One region of the Streptomyces sp. SP18BB07 genome, then DNA from elsewhere that is predicted to be linked to it. Evidence: riboswitches for the same ligand, from Rfam matches in the RefSeq annotation. Region 1 holds a riboswitch; each other region holds the start of a gene.

Region 1 (4,999 bases):
AGGCCCGCGTTCTTGCCGGGCAGCCACTCCAGGTTGCCGTGCTTGCCGAGGTGGATCATCGCGTCGGCACCGAAGCCGCCGTCGTCGGCGCGGGCGGCGATCCAGCGGTAGGCCGCCAGGTAGTGGTGGGAGGGCGGGAGGTCCGGGTCGTGGTAGATCGCGATCGGGTTCTCGCCGAAGCCGCGCGGCGGCTGGATGAGGATCAGCAGATTGCCGAAGCGCAGGGCCGCGAGGACGATGTCGCCCTCCGGGTTGGCGCTGCGGTCGACGAACATCTCGCCGGGCGCGGGACCCCAGTGCTCCTCGACGGCCGAGCGCAGTTCCTCGGGGAGTTCGGCGTACCAGCGGCGGTAGTCGGCGGCCGGGATCCGGACCGGGTTGCGGGCGAGCTGCTCCTCGGTCAGCCAGTCCTGGTCGTGACCGCCCGCCTCGATGAGGGCGCGGATCAGGTCGTCGCCGTCGCCGGAGGCCAGGCCGGGGACGTCGGCGCCCCCGAAGTCGTAGCCCTCGTCGCGCAGTCGGCGCAGCAGGGCGACCGCGCTCGCCGGGGTGTCCAGGCCGACCGCGTTGCCGATGCGGGAGTGCTTGGTCGGGTAGGCGGAGAGGACGAGCGCGAGGCGCTTGTCCGCGTTGGGGATGTGGCGCAGTCGCGCGTGGCGTACGGCGATCCCGGCGACGCGGGCGGCGCGCTCGGGGTCGGCGACGTAGGCCGGGAGGCCGTCCTCGTCGATCTCCTTGAAGGAGAACGGGACGGTGATCAGGCGGCCGTCGAACTCGGGGACGGCGATCTGGCTGGCCGCGTCGAGCGGGGAGACGCCCTCGTCGTTCTCCTCCCAGGCGGCGCGCGAGCCGGTCAGGCACAGGGCCTGGAGGATCGGCACGTCGAGGCCGGTGAGGGCGCCCGCGTCCCAGGACTCGTCGTCGCCGCCGGCCGACGCCTCGGCGGGCTTGGTGCCGCCCGCGGCGAGGACGGTGGTCACGATGGCGTCGGCGGCGCGGAGTTCCTCGATCAGCTCGGGCTCGGGGGCGCGCAGCGACGCCACGTACAGCGGGAGCGCGCGGGCGCCCTTCTCCTCGATCGCCTCGCACAGGGCGCCCACGAAGGCGGTGTTGCCGCTCATGTGGTGGGCTCGGTAGTAGAGCACGGCGATGGTCGGGCCGTCGGCGGTGTCGCGGGCGGTGCGCTCCAGCGGGCCCCAGGAGGGCGCGGGCGCGGGCGCGTCGAAGCCGTGGCCGGTGAGCAGGACCGTGTCGGAGAGGAAGCGGGCCAGCTGCTCCAGGTTGGCGGGGCCGCCGTGGGCGAGGTAGGCGTGGGCCTCGGCGGCGATGCCGACCGGGACGGTGGAGGCGGCCATCAGCTGGGCGTCGGGCGCCTGTTCACCGGTGAGGACGACGACCGGGCGGCCGTCGGCGAGCAGCAGGTCGAGGCCGTCCTGCCAGGCGCGGATGCCACCGAGGAGGCGCACGACGACCAGGTCGGTGCCGTCGAGGAGGGCCGGGAGGTCCTCCAGCGCGAGGCGCGAGGGGTTGGCGAAGCGGTAGGGGACCGGGCCGGCGGCCGCGCGGGCGCTGAGCAGGTCGGTGTCGGAGGTCGACAGGAGCAGGATGCGGGGCTGCGCGGAGCGCTCCCCGGACGATGGCTGCATGCGGCTGCTGGCCTTCCTCGGGGTCCGCGCCCCGGGCGGTGTCGAATCGAAAGTCTCCCCTGCTCGGGCGGGCCGAGGGGTACGGGGAAGGGAGTTCCTGACTCGCCCGACCCTCCTGGGACGGGCTCACAGTGGCGGGACCGCGCCGGACTCACACCGGGCTTCCTCCCCTGTCGCCTTGGTGGCGTCGATGGACCGGATGATCCACCGAGCAGCATAGTAAGGGTCGCCTCAAAAGGAAGGCTGCCCCAAAAGGGCGGAGGATACGTCCGATGTGCCGGTGGGTATGCTCGCCGCCATGTCCACGCCTCCCCCGCGTTCATCGTCCCAGGCCACAGCGGTCACACGGGACCGTGGCGACGCCTGCCCGGGGACACTGCGGCTGCATGCGGCGGACGACGGGGCGCTGGCCCGGGTCCGGGTGCCCGGTGGTGTGCTGACCGTCCGCCAGGCCGAGGCGCTCGCGGAGGCGGCGCGACGGCTCGGCGACGGTGATCTTCACCTCACTTCCCGGGGCAATGTGCAGCTGCGCGGGCTGGCCGAGGGCTGCGGGGGCGAGCTGGCCGAAGCGCTGGACGCGGCGGGGCTGTTGCCGTCCGCCGGGCACGAGCGGGTGCGCAACATCGTCGCCTCTCCCCTGTCCGGTCTCGACGGACGCGGTCTGCGCGACGTACGGCCCTGGCTGACCGCCCTGGACACCGCGCTGTGCGCGAGCGAGGCGGCGCGGCGGTTGTCGGGCAGGTTCCTGTTCGCGCTCGACGACGGGCGGGGGGACGTGGCCGCGCTGGACGCCGATGTGACCGTCCGGGCGACCGGGGTCGACGGCGCGCTGCTGAGCCTGGGGACGGCCGGCGAGAGCCTGTCGGTCCCCGGTGAGCACGCGGCCCGGGCCGCGATCACCGCCGCCGAGACCTTCCTGGAGGCGGCGCGGGAGAGCGGGGCGCGGGTCTGGCGTGTGACCGAACTCCCCTCCCAGGACGCGCTGCTCCGCGAGGTCCGGGACCGGCTGGCGGCCGTCGGCGTCGACACCGCGCTCCGGGGCGGCGACGGGAGCGGGACGACGGCGGCCGAAACCGACGGCCCACCCACCGCGACCGACGGCCCTCACCCCGGAGCCGACGGCCCGCCCCCGGGAGCCGTCGGTGACGCCCTCTCCGTGCACGCCCCTCTCGGTCGCCTCACCCCGCTCCAGTGGCGGGAGTTGACCGCTCTCGCGGCCACGACACCATGCGGTGAGCTGCGGCTGACCCCCTGGCGCGGAGTCGTCGTCCCCGCGCCGGGCCTGACTGGGGAGCGGGCGACCGACGCGCTCGCCCGGCTCTCCGTGACCGGCCTCGTCACCGATCCCGCATCCCCCTGGCTGCGCGTCGGCGCCTGCATCGGACGCCCCGGCTGCGCCAAGTCCCTGGCGGACGTACGGTCGGACGCGACCGAGACCCTGGAGGCGGCGGGCCGCGCCGGGCTCCCGCTGTACTGGTCGGGCTGCGAGCGCCGCTGCGGCCACCCCCGGGGCGAACACGTCGACGTGGTGGCGGTGGAGGGCGGCGGCTACGAGCTGTCCCGCACGGCTCCCGGTCAGGACCCGCGTACCACGTCCATGGCCGACCCCGGGCACCTCGCCGAGGCCCTGACGGCGATCACTTGATGAGCACCACGAACGACACCCGCACGCACGACCCCCGCACGAACGCCCCCCGTACGACGACCGAGAGCAGCGAGAACACCACCGTGACCACCTACGACTACGAGAAGGACGGCCCGGCGATCTACCGGCAGTCCTTCGCCACCATCCGCGCGGAGGCGGACCTCGCGGCCCTGCCCGCCGATGTCAGCCAGGTCGCGGTCCGGATGATCCACGCCTGCGGAATGGTCGACCTGGTACGGGACTTGACGTACACCCCCGACGTGGTGGCCCGCGCCCGCGAGGCCCTGCGCGCCGGGGCGCCCATCTTCACCGACGTGCGGATGGTGGCCAGCGGGGTGACCCGCAAGCGGCTGCCCGCCGACAACGACGTGCTGTGCACGCTCTCCGACCCGGCCGTCCCCGCGCTGGCGGCGAAGCTGGGCACCACGCGCAGCGCCGCCGCGCTGGAGCTGTGGCGGGACCGCCTGGAGGGCTCGGTCGTGGCCATGGGCAACGCGCCCACCGCGCTCTTCCGGCTGCTGGAGATGATCGACGAGGGCGCGCCCCGGCCCGCCGCCGTCATCGGTGTGCCGGTCGGGTTCGTCGGCGCCGCCGAGTCCAAGGACGCGCTGGCGGAGCATCCGTCGGGCCTGGAGCACCTCGTCGTACGCGGCCGTCGTGGCGGGAGCGCCATCGCCGCCGCCGCGCTCAACGCGATCGCGAGTGAGGAAGAGTGAGCGGCAAGCTGTACGGGGTGGGGCTCGGCCCCGGTGACCCGTCCCTGATGACCGTGCGGGCCGTCGAGGTGATCTCCGAGGCGGACGTGATCGCGTACCACAGCGCCCGGCACGGCCGTTCCATCGCCCGCTCGATCGCGGCGAAGCACCTGCGCGCCGACCACATCGAGGAGCGGCTGGTCTACCCGTTGACGACGGAGACCACCGACCACCCGGGCGGCTACAAGGGCGCGATGGAGGAGTTCTACGCGGAGGCGTCGGCCCGGCTGGCCGCGCATCTGGACGCGGGGCGTACGGTCGCGGTCCTCGCGGAGGGCGACCCGATGTTCTACGGCTCCTACATGCACATGCACAAGCGACTGGTCGACCGCTACGACACCGAGGTGATCCCCGGTGTGACGTCCGTGTCGGCCGCCGCGGCCCGGCTCGGCACCCCGCTCGCCGAGGGCGAGGAGGTGCTGACGATCCTGCCGGGCACCCTGCCGGAGGAGGAGCTGACCGCGCGGCTCGCCGCGACGGACGTGGCCGTGGTGATGAAGCTGGGACGGACCTTCACCAAGGTGCGCGGCGCGCTGGAGAGTTCGGGGCGGCTCGGCGAGGCCCGCTATGTGGAGCGGGCCACGATGGCCGGGGAGCGGCTCGCCGAACTGGCGGACGTGGACCCGGAGTCGGTGCCGTACTTCTCGGTGGCCGTGCTGCCCAGCCAGGTGGACGTCGAGCGTCCGGAGGCCCGGGAGCGGGGCGAGGTCGTGGTGGTGGGGACCGGGCCCGCCGGTCCGCTGTGGCTGACGCCCGAGACGCGGGGCGCGCTCGCCGCCGCCGACGACCTCGTGGGCTACACCACCTACCTGGACCGGGTGCCGCGCCGGGCGGGTCAGGTGCGGCACGGCTCGGACAACCGGGTCGAGTCGGAGCGTGCCGAGTTCGCCCTCGACCTGGCCCGGCGCGGGCGGCGGGTCGCGGTGGTCTCCGGGGGTGACCCGGGGGTCTTC
Region 2 (4,999 bases), on a different contig from region 1:
GGCCTCGGCGGCTATCTCCGCCAACAGATAGGCGTCCAGGGGGGTTTCGGGCGACACCTTCAGGATCGCCGGGCAGCCGGCGAGGAGGGCGGGGGCGAGTTTGGCGGCGGCGGTGAACTGCGGCACGTTCCAGGGGACGACCGCCGCGACCACCCCGACCGGCTCGCGCCGGACGAGGATCCGGCCGAGCACGCCGTCGCGGCGCTCCTCGTAGGTGAAGTCGCGGGCGGTGGTGATCGCCGCGTCCCAGGCCATCATCGACGCGAGGGCCTGCACCATCACGCTGGAGGTGAACGGGGTGCCGTTCTCGGCGCTGATGATCCGGGCGAACTCCTCGTGGCGTACGGCGAAGGCGTCCTTGATCCGGGTGACGACCTCGATCCGTTCGTCGAGGGTCGTGCGGGGCCAGGGGCCGTGGTCGAAGGCATGGCGTGCGGCGGCCACGGCCCGGTCGACGTCCGCGCGCGACGCGTGCGGGACGCGGCCGATGACCTCCTCCGAGTGCGGCGAGACCACCTCGATGACGTCCGCGCCCAGGGGGTCGGTCAACTCCCCGCCGATGAACAGCTGTCCGTGTTCCACGAGTTCGGTCATGGCCGTTGCCTCCCGGAGCCACTTCTCTGACATACCGTCAGTTTCGAATAGGGAACTGATACCAGTTCCAGGGGAAGGAGTCCATGTCGTGCGCCACCCGGCGGAGACTCCTGCGTCTTCCCGCACCCATCCCTGGTGGAACTCGTTCTAGTTATAGTGACTTCATGACACAGGTGACCGATCACGGCGGAGGCGTACGGTCCATCGAGGTCCCCATCCCGGACAACCCGCTCGGCCACACCCTCGTGTACGTCGTCGACGCCGACCGCGGGCCTGTCCTCGTCGACACCGGCTGGGACGACCCGGCGTCCTGGGACACGCTCGCCGCGGGCCTGAGCGCGTGCGGCACGTCGGTCGCGGAGATCCACGGGGTCGTGATCACCCACCACCATCCCGACCACCACGGCCTGTCGGGGGCCGTGCGCGAGGCGTCCGGGGCATGGATCGCGATGCACGCGGCGGACACGGCGATCGTGCGGCGCACGCGCGGGACCGGGCCGGACCGCTGGTACTCCTACATGACGGACAAGCTCACGGCGGCGGGAGCACCCGAGGAACACCTCGCGCCGCTACGGCCCCCGCGCCGCCCGCGCGCCGCCCTGCACGGGTTCTCCCCCGCGCTCCCCGACCGCGAGATCGTGCCCGGTGAACTCCTCGACCTCCCCGGCCGCCGCGTCCGCGCGATCTGGACGCCGGGCCACACGCCGGGGCATGTCTGCCTCCATCTGGAGGAGGCGCACCCGGGCCAACTCCCGGGTCATGGACGGCTGTTCTCCGGCGACCATCTCCTCCCCGAGATCAGCCCGCACATCGGCCTCTACGAGGACCCGGACGACGACACGGTCACCGACCCCCTGGGCGACTACCTCGACTCACTCGAGCGTGTCGGCCGTCTCGGCGCCGCCGAGATCCTTCCCGCCCATCAGTACGCGTTCACCGATACGGCCGCGCGCGTACGGGAGTTGCTGGCCCACCACGAGTCACGCTTCACCGATCTACTCACCCTCCTCGCCTCCCCGCTCACCCCCTGGCAGCTCGCCGAACGCATGGAGTGGAACCGTCCCTGGCCCCAGATCCCCTTCACCTCTCGCAACATCGCGGTCTCGGAGGCGGAGGCGCACGTGCGACGCCTGGTGAAGCTGGGCAGGGCCGAGGTGGTGCCGGGGAGCGATCCGGTGCGGTATGTGGCGGTGTGAGGGGGGTGGGGGTACGGGGCGGTTGTCGGCCGCGGGTTCGGTGGGGCTTCTCGCGCAGTTCCCCGCGCCCCTAAAGGCCTGCGGCCTTCTCAGGGGCGTCACGGATCAACTCTTCTGCCCTGGCCAGGAGTTCGATCTCGTGGGGGGACATGGTCGGGTTGGATGCCCGGCGATGGCTCGCTTCGGTCAGGTCGTGGTGGGTCAGGGTGTTGTCGGGGCGGTGGGCCAGGAGGGAGCTGAGGGTGGCGTGGGCCATGGGGGCGCGGGCGTCCGTCGGGTCGACGGCGACCTGGGCGAGGATCATCGCGGAGACGGCCCAGTCGAGGCCGGGCGGCCCCTCCTCGGCGTTGCTCCAGTCGATGACCTGCGGGCCGTGCGGGGTGAGGAGGACGTTCTCCGGGTGGAGGTCCAGGTGGAGAACCCGGGCACCGGGGCGGCGGGGCGGGACGGCGTGGAGGGTGCGCAGGAGTTGGGCCAGGGTGGCGCCGACCTGCGGCGGGGTGACCTGGCCGGCGGCGCAGGCCTCCAGCAGGGTCGGGCCCGGCAGGCGTTGCAGCACCATCTCCGTACGGGTCGCCGAATGAACGCGCGGGACAGGGTAGCCGTGGCTGCGTACGTACTCCATGACCTCGGCCTCGGTGGCGGCGTCGCCCCACCCCTCTCGGTAGCGGCGTAGCACCCAGGCGTCACCCTGTCCGACACCTCCGGTATGCCTGTCGGCTCCGTCACTGTCGGCGACGCCTACCGGGTCACCGGCCTCGGTCAGCGCGCCGAGGCCGCCGTGATCGTCCGGCCCGGACTCCCCCTCGTCGGCGTGGAGTTCGTACACGTCGGCCGTGCGGCCCGCGCCCAGCAGTCTCCCCGTACGCATGGCCCGAACCTATCGCGGCCCACAGGCGGCCCTCAGGATCCCGGCTACCGGCAGGTAGAGTGACCGCGTCGTCATCACACCCGTACAGGGGGAAGCCGGTGCAAATCCGGCGCTGACCCGCAACCGTGAGCCGACCTCGGCAGAGGGCGGCAAGTCGGACTGCCCTGGACGGAATCATGACCGGCTCGCGTCACCGGCGGCCCGCCGGTGCACGGCACCGTCGAGGAATACGGAGCCGAGCCGCCCGGCGCTCCGCCGTGCCGCCCGGCTCCCCGTCAGGGAGAGGCAGCCGCCGATATGAATGTCCGCCGCAGCGCCGCGGTCGTCGCCGTACTGACCGTCACAGCCGGACTCGGCACCGGACTCGGGCTCGCGCCGGCCGCCTTCGCCGACGGTACGGCCTCCGAGGCGTCCACCGCTCCCTCCGCCTCGCCCTCCGCCTCGCCCTCCCAGGCGATACCCACCGGTCTGTACGGCTCCAACGACCCCACGTACGACGGTGTCTGGCGGCAGTCGCTCACCCTGCTCGCCCTGGACGCGGTGGGTGAGAAGCCCGGCGCCGGGGCCGTGGAGTGGCTGGTCGGGCAGCAGTGCGCGAGCGGGGCGTTCCCGGCGTACCGCGCCGACGCGACCGCCAAGTGCGACAGCGCGACGGCCGTCGACACCAACAGCACGGCGGCCGCGATCCAGGCGCTCGCAGCGGTCGGCGGGCGGGACGCCGAGGCCGGTCGGGCGGTGCGGTGGCTGAAGGACAACCAGAACGAGGACGGCGGCTGGGGCTACACCGCGGGCGGCCCCAGCGACGCGAACTCGACGTCCGTCGTGATCGGCGCGCTGACCGCTGTGGGCGACGCCCCCGGGAAGCAGCAGAAGGACGGCAACTCCCCCTACGAGGCCCTCCGTTCCCTCGCCCTGCCCTGCGGCGACGGGGGCAGGAAGGACGGGGACGCGAAGGACGGCGGGGCCTTCGCCTATCAGCCCGACAAGAAGGGCGGTCTCGCCGCGAACGCCGACGCCACGGCCGCCGCCGTGCTCGGCAGCCTGGGCAAGGGGTTCGTGGTCGGGGCGGGTAGCGGCGAGGGGAAGGGCGGGGCCTCGTTCGACTCCTGCGCCTCGGGTGACTCTCCGGAGGACCTCGCGCACAACGGGGCCGTCCATCTCGCCGGTGCCCTCACCGCCGACGGCTATCTGATGTCCTCCCTCGCGGGTGCGGAGGACCAGCCCGACCACGGCAACACCGCCGACGCGGTCGTCGCGCTCGCCGCCGCCGGGGACGTGGACGCGACCGAGAAGCCGCTCGCCTGGCTGGCGAAGAACCACGGCGTGTGGGCGGCCAAGGCCGGGCCCGCCGCGTACGCCCAGCTCGTCTTCGCGGCGCACGCCTCCGGTGGCGACCCGCGTGACTTCGGTGGTGCCGATCTGGTGGCCCAGTTGCAGGAGACCGGTCCGGCCGGGGAGGTGGACGACTACTCCTCGGTGCCGGTCGACGACACGGCCGCCGGGGACGAGGCCGACGGGACCGGCGACGGTCTCGCGGCGGGCGTGTGGTGGGTGATCGGGCTCGGGCTGGTCGTGGTCACGGCCGTGGTCGGGTTCGGGCTGGTGCGGGGCGCCCGGAAGCGGCCGCAGGCGTGACCGGGCGTCGGCCACGGGGTGGAGCGGTCGCGCCGCGAGGCGGGGTGCCCCCGCTGTGGGGTGGCGTGCCCCGGCTGTGGGTGGGGGTGCCCCGGCTGTGGGTGGAGGTGCCGGCCGCCTTCCTGAGCGGTCTGCTGCTGGTGCTGGGGAGTTCGACGCAGGCGCATGCCGCCGCGTACCGGTACTGGTCGTTCTGGGAGCGGGACGGTTCCGCGTGGGCGTACGCCACGCAGGGGCCGTCGACCGCGCGGCCGACGGACGGGGCGGTGCAGGGCTTCCGGTTCGCCGTGAGCCGTGACTCGGCCGACGCGCTCCAGCCGCGTGGCGCCGCCGACTTCGGTTCCGTCTGCGGGGACACGGCCGCGCGGGGCGGGGAGAAGCGGGTCGCGCTGGTCATCGACTTCGGTACGGCGGCGGACGCGCCGGAGGGGGAGACGCCTCCGGCGGCGCGTACGGCCTGTGCGCGGGTGCCGGACGACGCGACCACGGCCGAGGCGCTGGCGTCCGTCGCGAAGCCGCTCCGGTACGACACGAACGCGCTGCTGTGCGCGATCGGGGGATATCCGGGGAAGGGGTGCGGGGAGGCGGTCGGCTCCGACGCCGGGTCCGATGCCGGGTCCGATGGCAGGTCCGATGGCAGGTCTGATGCCGGCTCAGCCTCCGACGGCCCTGCTCACGCCCCGAGTTCGTCTGCCGCGGCTGC
Region 3 (4,999 bases), on a different contig from region 1:
CACCTCCCGCTCGAGCGAAGCCGAGAGTGGGGGAGGGACGGGTAGGGGCGGCGGGGGCGCAAAACACCCGGCTACGCTGAAGCGGTGACCCGCCCCCCGATCGTCCTGGACAGCGACCCCGGCATCGACGACGCCGTAGCCCTCCAGTACCTCCTGGGAACCGGCCTGTGGGACCTCAAGGCATACACCTCCGTCGGCGGCAACCTCCCCGCCGACGCGACCTACACCAACGCCCGCGCCCTGGCCAGAGCCCTCCGCATCGCCCCCCACGTCCCGGTCCACAGAGGCGCCGGCCGCCCCCTCTCCCGCCTCCCCTACCGCGAGGCATCCGCCTTCCACGGCCCCGCGGGCCTCGGCGACGAGACCCTCCCCGACTCGACGGCCCCCCACCCGACGGAGTCGTCCGCCCAGGCCCTGATCCGCCTGTCGAGGGAGTACGAGGGCGAGCTGACGGTCTGCGCCACCGGTCCCCTCACCAACGTGGCCATCGCCCTGCTGGAGGACCCGCACTTCGCCCACCGCGTCCGCAGGTTCGTGTTCATGGGCGGCGCCGCCCAGGTCCCGGGCAACTTCACCCCGGTCGCCGAGTTCAACATCTGGGCCGACCCGGACGCCGCCGAGATCGTCCTCTCCTCCGGCATCCCGTTCACCATGGTCGACCTGGACGCCTCGCACCGCTGGCTCTTCCGTCCCGAGGACCTCGCCGCGCTGGAGGCCGCGGGCCCCGGTACGGCCCTCGCCGCCCGGCTGATGCGGACCTACATGGACGCCTACACCCGCCACGGCGGGGACGGCACCTGTCCGCTGCACGATCCGCTGGCCGTGGGCGTGTGCGGCGACGAGGCGTTCGTCGAGGCCGTCGAGGGTGCCGTCGTCGTGGAGTGCGCGAGCGAACTCACGCGCGGCCAGACCGTGTTCGTGCCGGCCGCCGCCCGGCGCGTCTACTACTCCGAGTCCCCCGCCCTGACCGCCCGTCTGCGCGCCACCGGCCGCGTCGCGCTCGGGCCGGGCACCCGCGACTTCAGCGAGGACTTCGTGACGACCCTGCCCAGGTGGCCTGCGACGGCCTGACAAATCCGATAGTCCGACGGACGGCGGCCCCTGTGGAAAACCGCCGACCCGCGCAGCCGCCCCTCGTGCACACTGCGACGCATGGACATCACGATCAGGCCGGCGGCTCCCGACGAGTACGCCGCGCTCGGCGAGATCACCGCCCAGGCCTACCTCGGCGACGGACTGCTGGACTTCGGAGAGAGCGACCGGTACCTCGACGAGCTGCGGAACGTGGCGAAGCGGGCGGCCGAGGCCGAGGTGCTCGTGGCGGCCGCGGACGGGCAGGTGCTGGGCGGGGTGACCTTCGTCCCCGCAGGCGGGCCCATGGCCGACATCGCCCGCGCGGGAGAGGCCGAGATACGGATGCTCGCCGTCTCCCCCGAAGCCCGGGGGCGGGGTGTCGGCGAGGCACTCGTGCGGGCCTGCCTGGAGCGTGCCCGCACCGTCGAGGGCTGTGTGCGTGTCGTGCTGTCGACCCAGCGGAGCATGCACGCGGCCCATCGCATCTACGGACGCCTGGGCTTCACTCGCACACCTGAGCGCGACTGGAACCCCCTCCCCGACCAGCCCGACATCACTCTGATCACCTATGAGTTGACGCTCTGACACCCTGCGAAGCCGAATGCGACACAACATGTGGGGGTGACACCGCGCCCCGGCACTAGATGTATGCTCATGCTCGCTGTCGCCGCAGGGGAATCCGGTGTGAATCCGGAACTGTCCCGCAACGGTGTATTTGCGTGCATACATCGCCATGTGTGCACGCCTGTTCAGTCCGAACACCTGCCGACAGTGCGCCCGGCCGTCCGGTCCGGGTGCCGTGACGTCCGGGCCTCGTGGAATGGGCCGGTGGACGCGACGCTCCCGTGCGCTCGTGTGCTGCCGCCTGCCCTCCGCAAGGCCCCAGCCGAGCGAGGGAGAGCCCCACGTGACCATCGCGCCAGCCGATCCGGTGTCAGCCGACCTGACCGCAGCCGAGCCGGTGTCAGCCGACCCGGTGTCAGTCGACCCGGTGACGGAGACCGACGGTCCCGGTACCGCGTTGCTGCGGATCCTGACCGAGCTGACCGCCGACCTCCCCGACGCCGACCCCGGCCGGGTCGCCACCGCCGCGCTGCGCGGCCGGTCGGTGCGCGCGTCCTCCGCCGAGATGGTCGCGGAGCTGCGTGAGCTGGCCACGGAGGCCGCCGCGGGCCTCATCGCCGAGGACCCCGCCTATTCGAGACTGGCCGCCCGGCTGCTGGCCGTCGGCATCCGTGCCGAGGCGGCCTCGCAGGGTGTCACGACGTTCACCGAGTCCATCGCCGTGGGCCACCGGGAGGGTCTCGTCGCCGACCGTACGGCCGCGTTCGTCCGCGCCCACGCCGAGCGTCTCGACGCCCTGATCGACCCGGCCGGGGACGACCGCTTCGGCTACTTCGGTCTGCGCACCCTGCACAGCCGCTATCTGCTCCGGCACCCCCTCACCCGCAAGGTCGTCGAGACGCCCCAGCACTTCATGCTGCGGGTCGCCGCCGGCCTCGCCGAGGACACGGGTGCCGACGCGGAGGCGGGCCTGCGCGCCCTCGACGAAGTGGCCGCGCTCTACGGGCTGATGAGCCGCCTGGACTACCTCCCCTCCTCCCCCACGCTCTTCAACTCCGGTACGCGACACCCCCAGATGTCGTCCTGCTACCTCCTCGACTCCCCGCTGGACGAGCTGGACTCCATCTACGACCGCTACCACCAGGTGGCCCGCCTCTCGAAGCACGCCGGTGGCATCGGTCTGTCGTACTCCCGCATCCGCTCGCGCGGTTCGCTGATCCGGGGCACCAACGGGCACTCCAACGGCATCGTGCCGTTCCTGAAGACGCTGGACGCCTCGGTCGCCGCCGTGAACCAGGGCGGCCGACGCAAGGGCGCGGCCGCGGTCTACCTGGAGACCTGGCACTCCGACATCGAGGAGTTCCTGGAACTGCGCGACAACACCGGCGAGGACGCCCGGCGTACGCACAACCTGAACCTGGCGCACTGGATCCCGGACGAGTTCATGCGCCGGGTCGCCGCCGACGAGCAGTGGTCGCTGTTCTCCCCGTCCGACGTGCCCGAGCTGGTCGACCTGTGGGGTGCGGAGTTCGAGGCCGCGTACCGCAGGGCGGAGGCGGACGGCCTGGCGAAGAAGACGATCGCGGCCCGTGACCTGTACGGCCGGATGATGCGCACCCTCGCACAGACCGGCAACGGCTGGATGACCTTCAAGGACGCGGCCAACCGCACGGCGAACCAGACGGCCGAGCCGGGCCATGTCGTCCACTCCTCCAACCTCTGCACGGAGATCCTGGAGGTCACGAACGACGGGGAGACGGCGGTCTGCAACCTGGGCTCGGTGAACCTGGGCGCGTTCGTCGACCGGGCGACGGGCGACATGGACTGGGCGCGGCTGGACGCGACCGTCCGCACCGCCGTCACCTTCCTCGACCGCGTGGTCGACATCAACTTCTACCCGACCGAGCAGGCGGGCCGCTCCAACGCCAAGTGGCGTCCGGTCGGGCTCGGCGCGATGGGTCTCCAGGACGTCTTCTTCCAACTGCGGCTGCCCTTCGACTCCCCCGAGGCGAAGGCGCTCTCCACCCGGATCGCCGAGCGGATCATGCTCGCCGCGTACGAGGCCTCCGCCGACCTCGCCGAGCGGGTCGGCCCGCTGCCCGCCTGGGAGAAGACCCGTACGGCACGCGGTGTGCTGCACCCCGACCACTACGGCGTCGAGACCACCTGGCCGGAGCGCTGGGCGGCCCTGCGCGAGCGCGTCGCGACGACGGGCCTGCGCAACTCCCTGCTCCTGGCCATCGCGCCGACGGCCACCATCGCCTCGATCGCCGGTGTGTACGAGTGCATCGAGCCGCAGGTGTCGAACCTGTTCAAGCGCGAGACACTGTCCGGTGAGTTCCTCCAGGTCAACTCGTATCTGGTGAAGGACCTGAAGGAGCTGGGCGTCTGGGACGCCCGCACCCGTGAGGCGCTGCGCGAGTCGAACGGCTCGGTGCAGGACTTCGCGTGGATCCCGGCCGACGTCCGGGCGCTGTACCGCACGGCCTGGGAGATCCCGCAGCGCGGTCTGATCGACATGGCCGCCGCCCGCACGCCGTATCTGGACCAGTCGCAGTCGCTCAACCTGTTCCTGGAGACGCCGACCATCGGCAAGCTCTCCTCGATGTACGCGTACGCCTGGAAGTCGGGCCTGAAGACCACGTACTACCTGCGCTCCCGCCCGGCGACCCGCATCGCCCGCGCGGCACAGGGCCAGGGCCGGGCGCAGACCCCGGCCCGGCCCGAGAACACCATCCCCGTCCAGCAGTCGGCCGACCCGGATGCCGTCGCCTGCTCCCTTGAGAACCCCGAGTCCTGCGAGGCCTGCCAGTGATGCCCAGCAACCAGAATCTCCTCGACCCCGGCTTCGAGCTGACGCTCCGCCCGATGCGCTACCCGGACTTCTACGAGCGCTATCGGGACGCGATCAAGAACACCTGGACCGTCGAGGAGGTCGACCTCCACTCGGACGTCGCCGACCTCGCGAAGCTCTCCCCGGCCGAGCAGCACCTGATCGGCCGTCTGGTCGCGTTCTTCGCGACGGGCGACTCGATCGTGGCGAACAACCTCGTGCTGACCCTCTACAAGCACATCAACTCCCCGGAGGCACGCCTCTATCTGAGCCGCCAGCTCTTCGAGGAGGCCGTGCACGTCCAGTTCTATCTGACGCTCCTGGACACCTACCTCCCCGACCCGGAGGACCGAACGGCGGCCTTCGCGGCCGTGGAAAACATCCCCTCCATCCGGGAGAAGGCGGAGTTCTGCTTCCGGTGGATGGACTCGGTCGAGAAGCTGGACCGGCTGGAGTCCCAGGCGGACCGCCGCCGGTTCCTGCTCAACCTGATCTGCTTCGCGGCGTGCATCGAGGGCCTCTTCTTCT

What was found. A riboswitch is a leader RNA that binds a small molecule or an ion and turns the genes downstream of it on or off. The one in region 1 is predicted to bind cobalamin.
Region 2: it holds a riboswitch for cobalamin, as region 1 does, so the genes downstream of both, PUR53_RS46435 (prenyltransferase/squalene oxidase repeat-containing protein) here and cobN (cobaltochelatase subunit CobN) in region 1, are expected to answer to the same signal.
Region 3: it holds a riboswitch for cobalamin, as region 1 does, so the genes downstream of both, PUR53_RS13235 (ribonucleoside-diphosphate reductase subunit alpha) here and cobN (cobaltochelatase subunit CobN) in region 1, are expected to answer to the same signal.

The regions. Positions count from the first base shown of each region.
Region 1 covers NZ_JAQYWT010000284.1:4,914-9,912, reverse strand. Annotated here, with positions in the region: gene cobN (cobaltochelatase subunit CobN) at 1-1,646, opposite strand, end outside; cobalamin riboswitch at 1,718-1,870, opposite strand; gene cobG (precorrin-3B synthase) at 1,933-3,291, shown strand; gene PUR53_RS15250 (precorrin-8X methylmutase) at 3,375-4,007, shown strand; gene PUR53_RS15245 (precorrin-2 C(20)-methyltransferase) at 4,004-4,999, shown strand, end outside.
Region 2 covers NZ_JAQYWT010000370.1:227,417-232,415, forward strand. Annotated here, with positions in the region: gene PUR53_RS46420 (aldehyde dehydrogenase) at 1-594, opposite strand, end outside; gene PUR53_RS46425 (MBL fold metallo-hydrolase) at 759-1,790, shown strand; gene PUR53_RS46430 (phosphotransferase) at 1,861-2,661, opposite strand; cobalamin riboswitch at 2,693-2,884, shown strand; gene PUR53_RS46435 (prenyltransferase/squalene oxidase repeat-containing protein) at 2,959-4,296, shown strand; gene PUR53_RS46440 (SCO2322 family protein) at 4,362-4,999, shown strand, end outside.
Region 3 covers NZ_JAQYWT010000274.1:74,394-79,392, reverse strand. Annotated here, with positions in the region: gene PUR53_RS13245 (nucleoside hydrolase) at 85-1,071, shown strand; gene PUR53_RS13240 (GNAT family N-acetyltransferase) at 1,153-1,659, shown strand; cobalamin riboswitch at 1,723-1,858, shown strand; gene PUR53_RS13235 (ribonucleoside-diphosphate reductase subunit alpha) at 1,982-4,453, shown strand; gene PUR53_RS13230 (ribonucleotide-diphosphate reductase subunit beta) at 4,453-4,999, shown strand, end outside.